3 regions of the Paenibacillus nuruki genome follow, and region 2 is predicted to be linked to each of the others. Evidence: riboswitches for the same ligand, from Rfam matches in the RefSeq annotation. Region 2 holds a riboswitch; each other region holds the start of a gene.
The links. A riboswitch is a leader RNA that binds a small molecule or an ion and turns the genes downstream of it on or off. The one in region 2 is predicted to bind S-adenosylmethionine.
Positions count from the first base shown of each region.

Region 1: linked by a shared signal. The riboswitch ahead of RCP16_RS01055 (methionine ABC transporter ATP-binding protein) and the one ahead of RCP16_RS03295 (2-hydroxyacid dehydrogenase) in region 2 are both predicted to bind S-adenosylmethionine.
Region 3: linked by a shared signal. The riboswitch ahead of metA (homoserine O-acetyltransferase MetA) and the one ahead of RCP16_RS03295 (2-hydroxyacid dehydrogenase) in region 2 are both predicted to bind S-adenosylmethionine.

Region 1 is NZ_OY725677.1:197,898-202,535, forward strand. Features, by position in the region: gene RCP16_RS01040 (thioredoxin family protein) at 1-128, shown strand, start outside; gene RCP16_RS01045 (DUF3139 domain-containing protein) at 351-677, shown strand; gene RCP16_RS01050 (COX15/CtaA family protein) at 869-1,834, shown strand; SAM riboswitch class I at 2,016-2,178, shown strand; gene RCP16_RS01055 (methionine ABC transporter ATP-binding protein) at 2,362-3,378, shown strand; gene RCP16_RS01060 (methionine ABC transporter permease) at 3,378-4,046, shown strand; gene RCP16_RS01065 (MetQ/NlpA family ABC transporter substrate-binding protein) at 4,176-4,638, shown strand, end outside.
Region 2 is NZ_OY725677.1:721,894-726,531, reverse strand. Features, by position in the region: gene RCP16_RS03300 (FGGY-family carbohydrate kinase) at 55-1,527, opposite strand; gene RCP16_RS03295 (2-hydroxyacid dehydrogenase) at 1,499-2,527, opposite strand; SAM riboswitch class I at 2,772-2,863, opposite strand; gene RCP16_RS03290 (molybdopterin oxidoreductase family protein) at 3,086-4,638, shown strand, end outside.
Region 3 is NZ_OY725677.1:2,790,662-2,795,299, forward strand. Features, by position in the region: gene RCP16_RS12445 (aminotransferase class I/II-fold pyridoxal phosphate-dependent enzyme) at 1-838, opposite strand, end outside; gene metA (homoserine O-acetyltransferase MetA) at 887-1,828, opposite strand; SAM riboswitch class I at 1,965-2,100, opposite strand; gene corA (magnesium/cobalt transporter CorA) at 2,567-3,502, shown strand; gene RCP16_RS12460 (HAD-IA family hydrolase) at 3,743-4,638, opposite strand, start outside.

The DNA.
Region 1 (4,638 bases), 520 kb from region 2:
CGTATGCGAATGGCAAAGAATTAGTCCGTTTCGTTAACAAAGCACGCAAATCTCGTGAGGAAATTGAACAATTTCTAGATCGTGCTGTCGCTGTGTATGAGACATTGGCTACAACAACAGCAGAATAAAAAGATTTTGTTGAAATAGAAATATATAATAACTATATGTTGCTATAAGTACATCTATATTTATAAGTAAAGACGTACAAAGATATGCTTTGAACAGCTATCGTTGTACGTCTTTTTATTTTGACTGTATATTGATTTTTAGTGCGAACTGGTTTATAAATTATGTCAATATTTGCTTACCTGACTTTTCATTTGTTACGATACATTCAGGAGGTGGATATCATGTCAAAAAAAGGAATGATTATTACCAGTTTTTTAATAGTAATTGTTATTGTTGGAGTAGCCGCTGTTTATTTAGGTTTACATGGCAATCCTTTTACAAAAAAAGAAGCAGGACAAAAAATTGAAGCTTATTTAGTTTATGATAAAGGATACAACATTGAAAAAGTTGAAGGTACATATTCATTTACATCATCCAATGCGCCTTATGGTGCTAATGTAGTTTTTAAAGATGAACCTAACACCACATATTCTTATGCTATTTTTAAAGATGGGCATATTGCTCAAGAAGGATATAGTGGAAATACTTCCAAGCATCTCATCAAGTAAAATAACATGAATAGTCTATAATTCTATCTTAGATAGAACACATTATATCTATAAAAGTTAGTTACATAGTATTGTGTAGATATTGATCATTTTTTGTCACAAAGGATGCGGTAGTAATTACTGGTGATTCGTTATAATAGATAGTGACTATAAACAATGTCACTATTATAAAATAGCGGGTGATTCTCTAAATGGCAAGAAAGTTCAGAATAACAACTACACATCTAAAATGGTTGAGCTTTATCACCTGTGTTGTTATGTTTTTAGCAACAATGGGGGGACTTGTAGTAACGAAATCAGGTTCAGGGCTCGGTTGCGGAACAGAATGGCCGCTATGTCATGGCAAATTTGTACCAGCGTATACGATTTCTTCACTTATCGAGTATTCGCATCGGGCAATTAGTGCTTTAGCGGGCTTAACAGCATTATTTTCTTTTATCGGATTTATCTTTTTTAATAAGCATCGTGAGCTTAAAGTATATGCATCATTAACATTACTATTTGTGTTAGTTCAAGCAGTAATGGGCGCATTGGCTGTTGTATTCTCACAATCTGCTCCTATTATGGCGCTCCACTTTGGATTTGCGATGATTGCTTTTGCAAGTTCGTCGATGATGGCACTTGGAGCAAGACGGATGGATCAGCAAAAAGGAGATTTACCGATTCCTGATGAACCACCGGTGAGTAAAGGGATGCGTAATCTGACGTGGTTTGCTACGATCTATACGTATATGGTAGTGTATACAGGTGCTTTTGTAACTCATACCAATTCTAGAGGTGGTTGTTCAGGAGTACTACTGTGTAACGGTTCAATCTTACCGGAATTATCCGGCGGGGTAGCTGTAGCCTTTTTCCATCGTGTAGCAGCATATAGTCTGTTAATCGTAATTGCGGTTCTAGCACACTATGCTTACCGTCGTCATCCGTATAATCCGGGTATTCGTAAGCTAGGTGTAACAGCTATCGTCTTTATCATTATGCAGATTCTAAGCGGAATGTTGAATATTGTAACGATGAAAGTACCTGAATGGTATTTCTTCTCCAGTATGTTGCATACGCTATTGATTCAGATTTTGTTCGGTGTGTTATGTTATATGAGTGTACGAGTATGGCAATTAAGTCGTGGTACACGTAGCAAAATAGGACAGAATCTATAAAAGCAACACTATTAATATGCTTCTGGATACTTTAAAATCAATACTGATTGTGTATAACGACTTTATTAAATAATAAAAGATTTCTAATTTCCTTAGGAAATGTTTATTTTTGCTTTGACAAAGCGTGTGAAGTTCAATATACTGAGAAAAGATTTTCATTTTCATTCGAATTTTTCATATTTTCTTATCGAGAGTGGTGGAGGGACTGGCCCGATGAAACCCGGCAACCGATTTTAGAAAATAGATTGCAGTGAATGTAGCAATCTATTTTCCAAAATGTCATGGTGCTAATTCCTTCAAAATGGCATGTGCAGTCAATGCAATGTGATTTTGGCAGATGAGAAGGAAGTATCTCTAATAATAGAGAACCCTTTTCTGCGAAAGGGTTCTTTTTTTGTATAAAGAAGAGAGAAGCGAATACCGACATATATTATAATGAAAATATATCCGACTTATTCGATGGTTTATATATGATTAATGTAATATCGCTTGAGGAATGAAGAGATAGAAGGAAGGAGCACCCATCTGTGATTGAGTTAAAAAATATAACTAAAACGTATGGCAAAGGTAAAAATCTAAGTCCTGCGTTAAGCGGTATCGATTTGAAGATCGAAAAAGGTGAGATTTTCGGTGTGATTGGACATTCGGGTGCAGGTAAAAGTACGTTAATCCGATGTATCAACTTACTTGAACGTCCAACTTCCGGTGAAGTATGGATCGATGGCGTTGATATGACCAAGCTTAACAAAGCACGGTTGCAAGTGAGACGACGTAAAATAGGAATGATTTTTCAGCATTTCAATCTATTATCTTCAGCAACGGTGTATGAGAATATCGCTTTTCCTTTACGCTTGGTCAAAACACCAGAACGTAAAATTAAAGAAAAAGTGAAAGAATTATTAGCTCTGGTTGGACTTGAGAATCATGCAAGTAAATATCCTGCGCAATTATCTGGCGGACAGAAACAACGTGTAGGGATTGCCCGTTCACTAGCAAGTGACCCTGATGTATTACTTTGTGATGAAGCTACCTCGGCACTTGATCCTCAGACCACCAATTCGATTCTCAAATTATTAGTTGATATCAATGAGCGGTTTAATTTAACAATCATTTTGATTACACATGAAATGCATGTGATTCAGAGCATTTGCGATAAAGTAGCTGTTATTCATCGTGGTGGAATTGTAGAACAGGGTCCTGTTACTGACGTTTTTTTGAAGCCACAGCATGAAGTGACACGTGATTTTATTTTAAATGAATCCAATAATGCTGAACTATTGAACACGTCTTGGACAGCGCCGAATGTTCCCAATTCTTTAACTGTTAAAGTTTCGTTTTTAGGTGACAAAACGTATCAATCGATTCTTTCGCAAACGGTACGTCACACAGGTGTCGATTTTGCTATTTTGCAAGGAACGATTTCAACATTAAAAAATGTACCTTATGGACAACTGATTGTTCGCTTTGAAGGAACAGAAGGAGACATTAAGCGTACACTCGATGGATTGACTGCTGAAGGTCTGGATGTGGAGGTGATCAACTGATGGGTGAATTGGATTTTTCACAAATCGATTGGAATGAATTCGGTACAGCAACGCTAGATACACTCAAAATGGTAGGTGCTTCCGGGTTATTTACTTTAATTTTAGGATTGCCTCTAGGTATATTACTATTTATTACAGGACGTTCTACGGTAGCATGGGTACGTTATTTCTATGCGGTGATTGCATTTATCGTTAATATTTTGCGCTCGGTTCCGTTTATCATTTTGATCGTAGCCATATTGCCATTAACGCAAATTCTAGTAGGTACAACAATCGGAGTACTGGGAACGATTCCTCCATTAGTCATTGCAGCTGCCCCGTTTTTTGCCAGATTGGTAGAAACAGCACTGCGCGAAGTGGATCGTGGCGTGATTGAAGCAGCCAATGCTATGGGAGCTTCTCTCTGGCAGATCGTCACACGTGTACTTGTACGCGAAGCTATGCCAGGACTACTTGCTGGATTGACAGTGACTGTCGTTGCTCTAGTATCAAATACAGCGATGGCAGGAATGATTGGTGCTGGAGGACTCGGAACACTTGCGATCAACTATGGTTATTATCGCTATGATACGGCGATTATGTTAGTGGCTGTAGTCATCATGGTCATTATTGTTCAGATTCTACAAATGCTTGGCGATCGTCTAGTGGTTCATTTCTCTAGAAGATAAATATAGATAAAGAATCGTCTATATATGGTAATTCTGCTGAATATTCAGGTAGTCAGATCGACAACAATAAGATGTTCAGCATATCAATAGCATGAATTAAAATACCAAACCAATAAAGGGGTAGAGAAGATGAAAAAATGGACTCTAATTGTACTAAGTATTATGTTGGTAGCTATTATATCGGCTTGTGGTAATAAAGCCGCTGATAACACAGCAGCTACAGGAACCACTGAAGGTGGAGCAGAGGCAGTGACATTGAAAGTCGGTGCTACAGCTGTACCTCATGCTGAAATCTTGAAGCATATTCAACCTGCACTTGCTAAAGAAGGCGTTAATTTACAAGTTGTTGAATTTACAGATTATATCCAACCTAACGTTCAATTGAACGGTAAACAACTAGATGCTAACTATTTTCAAACATTGCCTTACCTTGAAGAACAAAATAAATCACGTGGTATGACACTTAAAGCAGTACAACCTGTACACATCGAACCTTTTGGTGCCTATTCTACAAAGTATAAATCTATCGATGAATTGCCAGATGGCGCAAATATCGCTATTCCTAACGAAGTATCCAATGGAGCACGTGCTT
Region 2 (4,638 bases):
CCTTTTCTTTTTTGACTATGGATATTGATGTGTACCATCAAAAGTAATTATTTTTTATCCAGAAGGGGTTGGTGCTGATTCTGCTAATTGTAATTGTGCAAAAAAGAGCTGTGCCGCATGCCATTGTTGATAATCTTTTTGCAATTGATCTGAAGATTGAGGATAAAAAGATTCTATCTGTTCTTCTTGCGTTGAATCTATACTCAAAGCTTCATTACAGATATAAGCGGCACCGACAATAGATGCATGTTCGAACCCAGCACGAATCCGAATTTCTTTGCCCAACAGATCCGCAATACTTTGGATCAGAGTACGGCTTTGTAATCCTCCGCCACATGCCCAGATATACGAACGATCTAGTGCTACCACTTGTGCCAGTTGATCGAAGTTCACTTTGATTGAAAATGCAATCTCATGTAAGGCGGATCTGACAAAATGAGCACGACTTAATTGATCTGATAATGGAGCATCAAATACAAATCCACCACGTACACGTGCATTTTTGGCAGAAGATAGATAAGAACCTAAGGCTGCAATACATTGACTTTCGCCAAGCGCATCCATCTCTTGCTCCATCACGTCATATCCTTCATTAGGATAGAAAATAGATTGCAATTTCTGATAATTCAAGCCTGTAATGCCTGGATTGGTTTCGATCAAAAATTGATGAGGTGTCGTATACGCATTAATCCATGCTTGCGCTGAATCATCAGTAGTAAATGTACTTGTAATCTTAGCGATAGGTGTCGTAGTGCCTGATACGATAACAATATCTTCAGCCTCTGCTTCTGTACTATGAATAGCCAGTTGTGTATCTCCACCACCTACGATCACAGGTGTATGTATAGGTAGATTTAACTCTGCTGCTATAGCGGGTATGACTGTCCCAAGTACACTGCCTGAAGACACCAACTCTGGCAATACAGTAGGTGAGATTCCAAGTACACTACACATCTCGTCTGACCAGTTTCCTTGCTCTACATCGTATAAAAGAGTCTCACATGCTTGAGAAGGTTCATAACTTAACGATCCACTGAGCGTATATGTCACCCAATCACTAATACTTGTCAAACGATGTAACCGTTGATACTGCTCCGAACGGCGTTCACGTAACCCGACTAATTTCATCGCTGAAAATAAAGCAGATGGTGTTCTTCCTGTTCTATGATAAATAGACGATAGATCTGTATACTGTTCTTCCCACTCTCGTCCACGGTTATCAATATTCGGTAATCCTAAATACGATTCTCCTGCTTCGTCGATCAATACAATTCCTTGACGTTGACTGGTCGAAGTAATCGCTGTGATATGAATATCAGGTACTCTAGATAATGCCACCTTCGTCAACCCGGCAATCTGTTCCCACAATACTTCAGGTACAAAGTGACGTGCATCTGGATACTGTTCATCATTGTGATAGACAATATCAGCACGTTCGATCGATAATACGTTCCCATGGATATCAACAACGGCTACACGGGCATTACCTGTACCAATATCAAAGACTAGATAAGCTTGTTGTGTCATTGTTCATATCCTCCAAGATTGCTTTATTGTAGAGCACTTTCACATCGGTCTGCTGATGTTCGAACCAATCAATTAACGCGGTATTCATAATCTCTACATGATGATCTTCTACTTCATAAGTAGCACCTGCTAGATGCGGAATGGCTAATACATTCGGCAATGAAATCAATTCATAATCTTTGGGAAGTGGTGGTTCTTGATCAAATACATCAATAATCGCTCCACGAATCTGATTCTGTTGTAACCGTTCAACCAGTGCATCATGATCTACCACAATCGAACGAGCCGTATTTACAAAAATAGCGTCGCTTTTCATCGATTGTAATAATGTTTTATCGATCAATCCTTTGGTATCTTCAGTGACCGGTAAATGAATTGATATGATATCGCTGGTTGAAAACAACTCCTCTAACGATACTTTCTGATCACGTGGATCCGGGCTTGTCACATAAGGATCGTAATAACGAATATCACAAGGAAAGCTACGTAGAATACCTGCGGTACGCTGAGCTACAGCTCCAAAACCGACCATACCTACGGTTTTCCCTGCTAGTTCATTACCTTTGAATTTGAGATAAGCGGTTAAACTGCCGCTTTGCCATTGTTTGTCTTCCAACCATTGGCTGGATGGAATAATACGACGTAGAAAAGTAATCAGACTGCCTACAACCATTTCTGCTACAGCCTGTGCATTACGGGCAGGCGTATAAAAGACTGGAATACAGTGTTTGGTGGCAACAGGAACATCTACATTGGAAGGTGTTCCCCGGCAGACACCGATAAATTGTAGATTGGGCACCGATTGAATAACTTTTTCAGTCACCAGATCAAGTTCTGCAATCAGTCCATCTGCTTGTGTTTCTTGTAATAAAGAAATTAATTCGTCTTCTTGATAGGCTTGTCCATGATCTTTCCAACAACGATAGATGACTTCTCCAAAAGTATCCGCGAGTTGCTGACGACCTTGTTCGTTATAAGGGGCAGTAATTAATATTTTCATTATTGAATCTCCTTTGGTACACTTAGGTGCAGTGTTATTTAAGTGAAGCTTTAAAGTAAGAAAGTATGAACTTATAGCATGTTCTCCTTTTGATCCAAATGGAAGGATCATATGAGATATAGATATGATGAGTAAAAGGATAAAATATAAAAAACCTCTTTCCCAAATCAAGGAAAGAGGTTATCTAAATATTCACTATACTGTTGTATATTTACAAACAGCTAATGCAATAATTCATCCTGCTTTCCTATCTCCCAAGCGATTCAAGCTTGCTGGAATTGGCACGTTTTTGCCGAGGTTTCGTAGGGCCAGTCCCTCCACCTCTCTGGATAGAAAATCTAATGTATGCAGTTGTCGAAAAAACTTGCAAATCAGGATCAGACACGATAAGGTATAAAACATCTAATTTTGTCGAATTCGAAATAATTTTCTTAATTCTAATTAAACCTAGTAAAAAAGTCAACATTAAATCTAAAATTTGATTTATGATAAACACAACATGTACACATCGTATGTATAATTTAAATTGTTTGATGTATTTTGAAAGGAGCTTGGTATATGTCTACTTATATTGATCAACAAGATGGGGTATTTCCTTCTGTCTGCTCACTCGATTGTCCCGATCAATGCGGACTGCTTGTTCATAAAGAAAAGGGTAAAATCGTCAAAATTGCAGGCGACCCTAATCATCCTGTTACTAAAGGCAATATCTGCAATAAAGTTCGCAATATGGCTGAACGTATCTATGATACGAAGCGTCTGACGACTCCGCTTAAACGTGTTGGTGCTAAAGGAGAAGGATCATTTGAGCCTATTTCGTGGGAGGAAGCTATCTCTATCATTACATCGAATTGGAAACAAATGATTGCTACATCCGGTCCTGAAAGTATTCTTCCTTACAGTTTCTACGGAAATATGGGCAATCTGTCAGCAGAAGGTATGGATCGTCGCTTTTTCCATCATATGGGTGCCAGTCTACTAGAACGTACGATTTGTACAGCTGCCGGTTCAGCAGGATATAAATATACAATGGGTGGCAGTATCGGTACCGATCCTGAAGATACTGTAGATACACAGCTTTTTATTTTCTGGGGAATCAATGCAGTAAGTACTAATATGCATCAAGTCACTTTAGCTCAACAAGCTCGCAAAAAAGGCGCTAAAGTGATTGTTATCGATGTTCACAAAAATCAAACCGGTCGATCAGCGGATTGGTTTATCCCTATTTTGCCGGGGACGGATAGTGCACTTGCTCTAGGCATGATGCATATTTTATTTGCCGAACATAAAGTAGACCAAGCTTTTATGGAGCAATATACTGTAGGGCATGAACAACTTCGTGAGCATGTGAAACAATACGATCCAGCCACAGTATCTGCGATTACAGGCGTACCTGTCGATGATCTGTATCGTTTAACACGTATGTATGGAGATGCCAGCCCTTCTCTAATTCGCATCGGAAATGGATTACAACATCATGATAATGGTGGTATGAATGTACGTACCATTACGTGTCTGCCTGCGATTACAGGGCAATGGTTAGTACGTGGCGGTGGTGCAATCAAATCCAATACATTCCAGCTTAGCTTTAACGAAGAAGCATTACAGCGTCCAGACTTGCTCATCAATCGCAATACACGCTCTTTCAATATGAACCAATTGGGTCGTGTATTATTAGAAGAATCTGAACCTGTACAGTCTCTGTATGTGTATAATTCGAATCCTGCTGTTGTCACTCCTGAATCTAGTAAAGTGCGTCAAGGATTAGCGCGTGAAGATTTATTTACAGTGGTTCATGATCTCTTTTTAACCGAAACCGCTAAGTATGCAGATATCGTTTTACCAGCTACATCTGCTTTTGAAAATACAGATTTCTATGCGTCTTACTGGCATCATTATATGCAGATTCAACAACCTGTTATTGCTCGCTATGGTGAAAGTAAATCGAATACTGAAGTCTTTCGCTTACTTGCTACAGCTATGGGGTATGAAGAACAAGCATTACAAGACAGCGATGAACAGTTAATTCGTCAAGCGCTCGATCACCCTGCGAATCCTGCACTTAAGCCGATTACGTATGATTCGTTAGTCCAGCATCAATATGTCAAAGC
Region 3 (4,638 bases), 2.1 Mb from region 2:
CAATTTGTGGATGATCTACTAAATGTTTAGCCATTGCTGTTGCATTGTATTCATGACGCTCCATCCGCAATGCTAATGTTTTCATTCCACGCATTAATTGATACGAATCGGTTGGGGACAACACAGCTCCGATTGAGTTGTGTAGAAAAGCCATTTCAGCAGATAACTCTTCCCCTTTGGTCATAATCAATCCTGCTAACACATCATTATGTCCACCTAGATATTTGGTAGCGCTATGAATGACAATATCTGCTCCCAGTTCAATCGGACGCTGGAAAAAAGGAGTCAACAGCGTGTTATCAACGATCGTCAGCAATTGATGACTTTTCGCCCATGTAGCAACAGCTTGAATATCAGTTACCATCATTAAAGGATTGGTTGGCGTCTCGATAAATACAGCTTTGGTATTGGGTTGAACTATTTTTTCTAATGCTTCTAGATCATTGGTATCTACATAAGAAGCAGTCACTCCAAATTTGGATAAAATACGTTCCAAAAGACGATATGTGCCGCCATACAGATCAAGCGATACGACCAGATGATCTCCCTGACCGAACAGCGCAAAGATCGTTTGCAAAGCAGCCATACCGGAACTACAGGCAAATCCTGCATCTGCTGATTCTAATGCTGCTGCGGCTTGTTCAAGTACAGCGCGAGTTGGATTGGTTGTACGAATATAATCAAAGCCTGTACTTTTACCAAGAGCGGGATGACGGAATGCGGTCGATTGATAAATAGGAAAATTAATCGCTCCGGTTGTCGGTTCATTGATAGAACCGATCTGTGCCAATCTGCTTTCAATGTTAAGAGTTCGTTCGCTTGAATGATGATCCGTCATACTATAATTCCTCCTCTGGAATAACAATCGATTGGGTTTATCACAAATTTAGATACAGTAATTACCAGCTTCAGCTTTAGCACTTTCCAAATCATAAGGTGTTTCTTGGTATACATAATAATTGAGCCAGTTGGAAAATAATAAGTTCGCATGCGCACGCCATGTGGATGGTGGTGTACGCGATGGATCATTATTTGGAAAATAATTTTTTGGTGGTGCGACATCCATTCCTTTTGCGATATCACGTTCATATTCCCATTTCAGTGACAATGGATCATATTCCGAATGCCCTGTTACAAAAATTTGACTGCCGTCTTTGGTTGCTGCTAGATATACGCCAGCTTCTTCTGATTCTGATAAGATTTCTAATTCAGGAATCTTGGCAATATCTTCATGACGTACTTCGGTATGACGAGAATGAGGCGCAAAGTATAACTCATCAAATCCTCGTAGTAATTTTACATTTTCTTTATTTAAAGTGTGTGGAAATACACCAAAACATTTTTCTTCCAAATCTACTTTGGGTACGCCGAAATGATGATAAAGACCTGCTTGTGAAGCCCAACAGATATGCATGGTTGAAGTGACGTTCTTTTTACTCCAATCAAAAATATCTTGAATCTCTTCCCAATAATTCACATCTTCAAAATCCATCGTTTCTACAGGAGCACCCGTCACGACCAGACCATCAAAGCGAAGATGTTTAACTTCTTCAAACGTTTTATAAAATAAGTTCAAATATTCAGTAGATGTATTCTTCGATGTATGCGATTGCGCATGTAACAAATAAATATCAATTTGAAGCGGACTATTTCCTAGCAAACGCAATAATTGGGTTTCGGTTGTTTCTTTCGTAGGCATTAGATTTAAAATAGCAATCCGTAATGGACGAATATCCTGTTGAAAAGCTTGACTGTCGTCCATGACGAAAATATTTTCACCTGTTAATACTTCTTTGGCGGGTAAGCTATCCGGAATCTTAATTGGCATCTTCATTCACTCCTTGGATGTGTGTATTTCTTATCATTCAGGAGAAAGCTTCATTATGCGTATATACAAAAATGACCTTTCTCCTGATACTTGAGAAAGGTCATTTGCGATATCGTCGCGTATATAATAGACGCCTCTCTCATCTGTCAGCAGATATTAAGTCTAAAATAATGCTCTCAAACTTATATCTCTGCAAGAATTAGCACCGTGCGGTCATACCGCCGGTTGCCGGGTTTCATCGGGCTAGTCCCTCCACCTGCTCTTGATAAGATTTGCTTATTCAATTTGTAATTACATTAATTCAATACTTTTCTTATACCATAATTTATACTATTCTACCGTCTGTCGTCAAGTGCTGTCAAAAATGTCTTGTTTTGAACCGATAAATAGGTTGTTGGTAACTGTATTGGTTGATTTCCAAGCAGGATTCTTATTTAAGCTTGAAAGGCTTCCATGACCACGGTATACTTAACAAGTATTTGACGTTTTTTCATAGTTTTCATAAATATATAGATAACAAAGAGGTGAATTTCAAAATGGAAGGCGACCCGAGGCCCAGTTGGCAGCAGGACGGATGGACAAATTGCAGGAAACAAACGACAACCATAGGGCACTTGAGTAACGCGCCATTATTGAAAAATCTTCTCCGTTTTTCATAAATTATAGCGAAGCTTTGTAAATAAGTGTGCGGTTGCCGCTTCTTTCCCTGCTCATTTCATAATAAAGGGGTAGAACACAATGAAAGTTCGGCACGTCAATGCTGGAGCATTCACTCCAGTAGAAAATATTACCGACACACTGATCGCACCTGAAGAAGGATTTTATTGGATCGATGCAGATTTAGAAGATTTGATTGAACTACAACCGCTCTTTATGCTCCATGATCTGGCTGTAGAAGATTGTCTAAGTGAAGAAGAACAACGCCCGAAGATCGAGATTTATGAAAGTCATTACTTTATTGTTGTGAACAGTATTCGTTTTGATAACGAAGAGATTTTTTTGCGCGCCTTGAATATTTTTCTAGGACGGCATTATATTATTACAGTCACCAAGCAGAAAATTAATGAGTTACGTGTACTCAAACCGATTCTGTGGGAAGAAGAAGTGAGTCGCGCCGATAAATTCATGTATTTATTAGTCGATCTTGTGGTTGATAATTACTTCGCAGTTGGTGATCGGATCGAAGATCAAATCGAACTGTTGGAAGAAAATATATTGATGCATACCAAAAAGTCGCATTTGAATGAAATTATTGGTCTACGTGGAGAAATTCTATGGCTCAAGCGTGTATTGGGACCACAGCGTGAAGTAATCAATACATTGAACAAAAAAGACTTACGCTTAATTGACGATCAATTGCAAAAATATTTCAGTGACGTATACGAAAATGCTGTCAAAGTCTCTGAGATGTTCGATACGTTCCGCGATCTGATGGGTAACTTACGAGAAGCTTATCAGTCCAGTATTTCGAATCGAGCGAATGAAATTATGCGTGTCTTTACAGCTATTACAACGATATTTATGCCATTGACTGTGATTACCGGTATTTATGGGATGAACTTTGAAGATATGCCTGAATTACATTGGCGCTTCGGTTATCCGCTCGTTATCGGGATTATGATCACGTTAGGTCTAACGATGTTTTTCACCTTCCGCAAAAAAGATTGGATCTGAAAAGATTAAAGCTGCCCTTATTCATCGTCATATGATGAACAAGGACAGCTTTTTTTGATTGTACTGGATCGCGCTTATGGTGCCAAGCGCTGGTGGTGAGATATTTTGCTGGCGCAAAAATCATTTTTTGATTGTACTTAGTCGCGCTTATGGTGCCAAGCGCTAGTCGTAAGATATTTTGCTGGCGCAAAAATCACTTTTTGATTGTACTGGGTCGCGCTTATGGTGCCAAGCGCTGGGCTAAGGAAGTTGCATCCAGCGGATCATTGTTTCTAGGTTGAGTCCGTCCAGTCCTGGCACTGTAAAGTGTGCGCTATCGATTCGAGATTGGGAACTCACAGCGATAGTTTTCATTCCTATTTGGCGAGCAGATTGGATAGATTCAGTAGAATCTTCAATCACCATCGTATGGTACGGATGAATATTAACAGCATTTGCCGCTTTGATAAAAATCTCAGGATCAGGCTTACCATAAGCTACATCATTTGCTGTAATGATTCTGTTAAAGTGTTGGCGAATTCCTAGTTGTTCTACTACTTCTTCTGCATCATGACGATCAGATGCAAGCACAACAGCGATATTATGATCAGCAAAATGTTGTAGTAAGTCTTCGACTCCCGGTAACAACTCTGCTTTTTGCTCGGCATCTGCTTCTTCATCAATGACAGAAGTAACCACACCTTCTAATCCGAATACAATCGCACACAGATCACGATTGTTTGCTTCAAGCGGTTGGGTCATCGCAATAATATATTCTTGACCGTAATGTTCTATTGTCAATGGTTCTCCACGTACAATACTATATGTTGTTTTATTGCCTTCGACATTTACATTGACAAGGCGATCCTGAAATTGAACACGGAATGAATATTCTGTCCAACTTGGAGGTAATTTCGGTTCAAAATGCAAACGACCATCATACTGACGCATCCCTGCGAATCCGCCGATAATTGTCAGCCAGCTACCTGCCATCGAAGCCGCATGAATACCATCTTTAACATTTCCATGAATATCATCCAGATCCATACGTGCTGATTCGATAAAGAAGTTATATGCATGATCCATATTACCAAGTTCGGCTGCAATAATCGCATGGATCGCCGCAGACAATGAAGAATCATGTGTGGTCAAAGGCT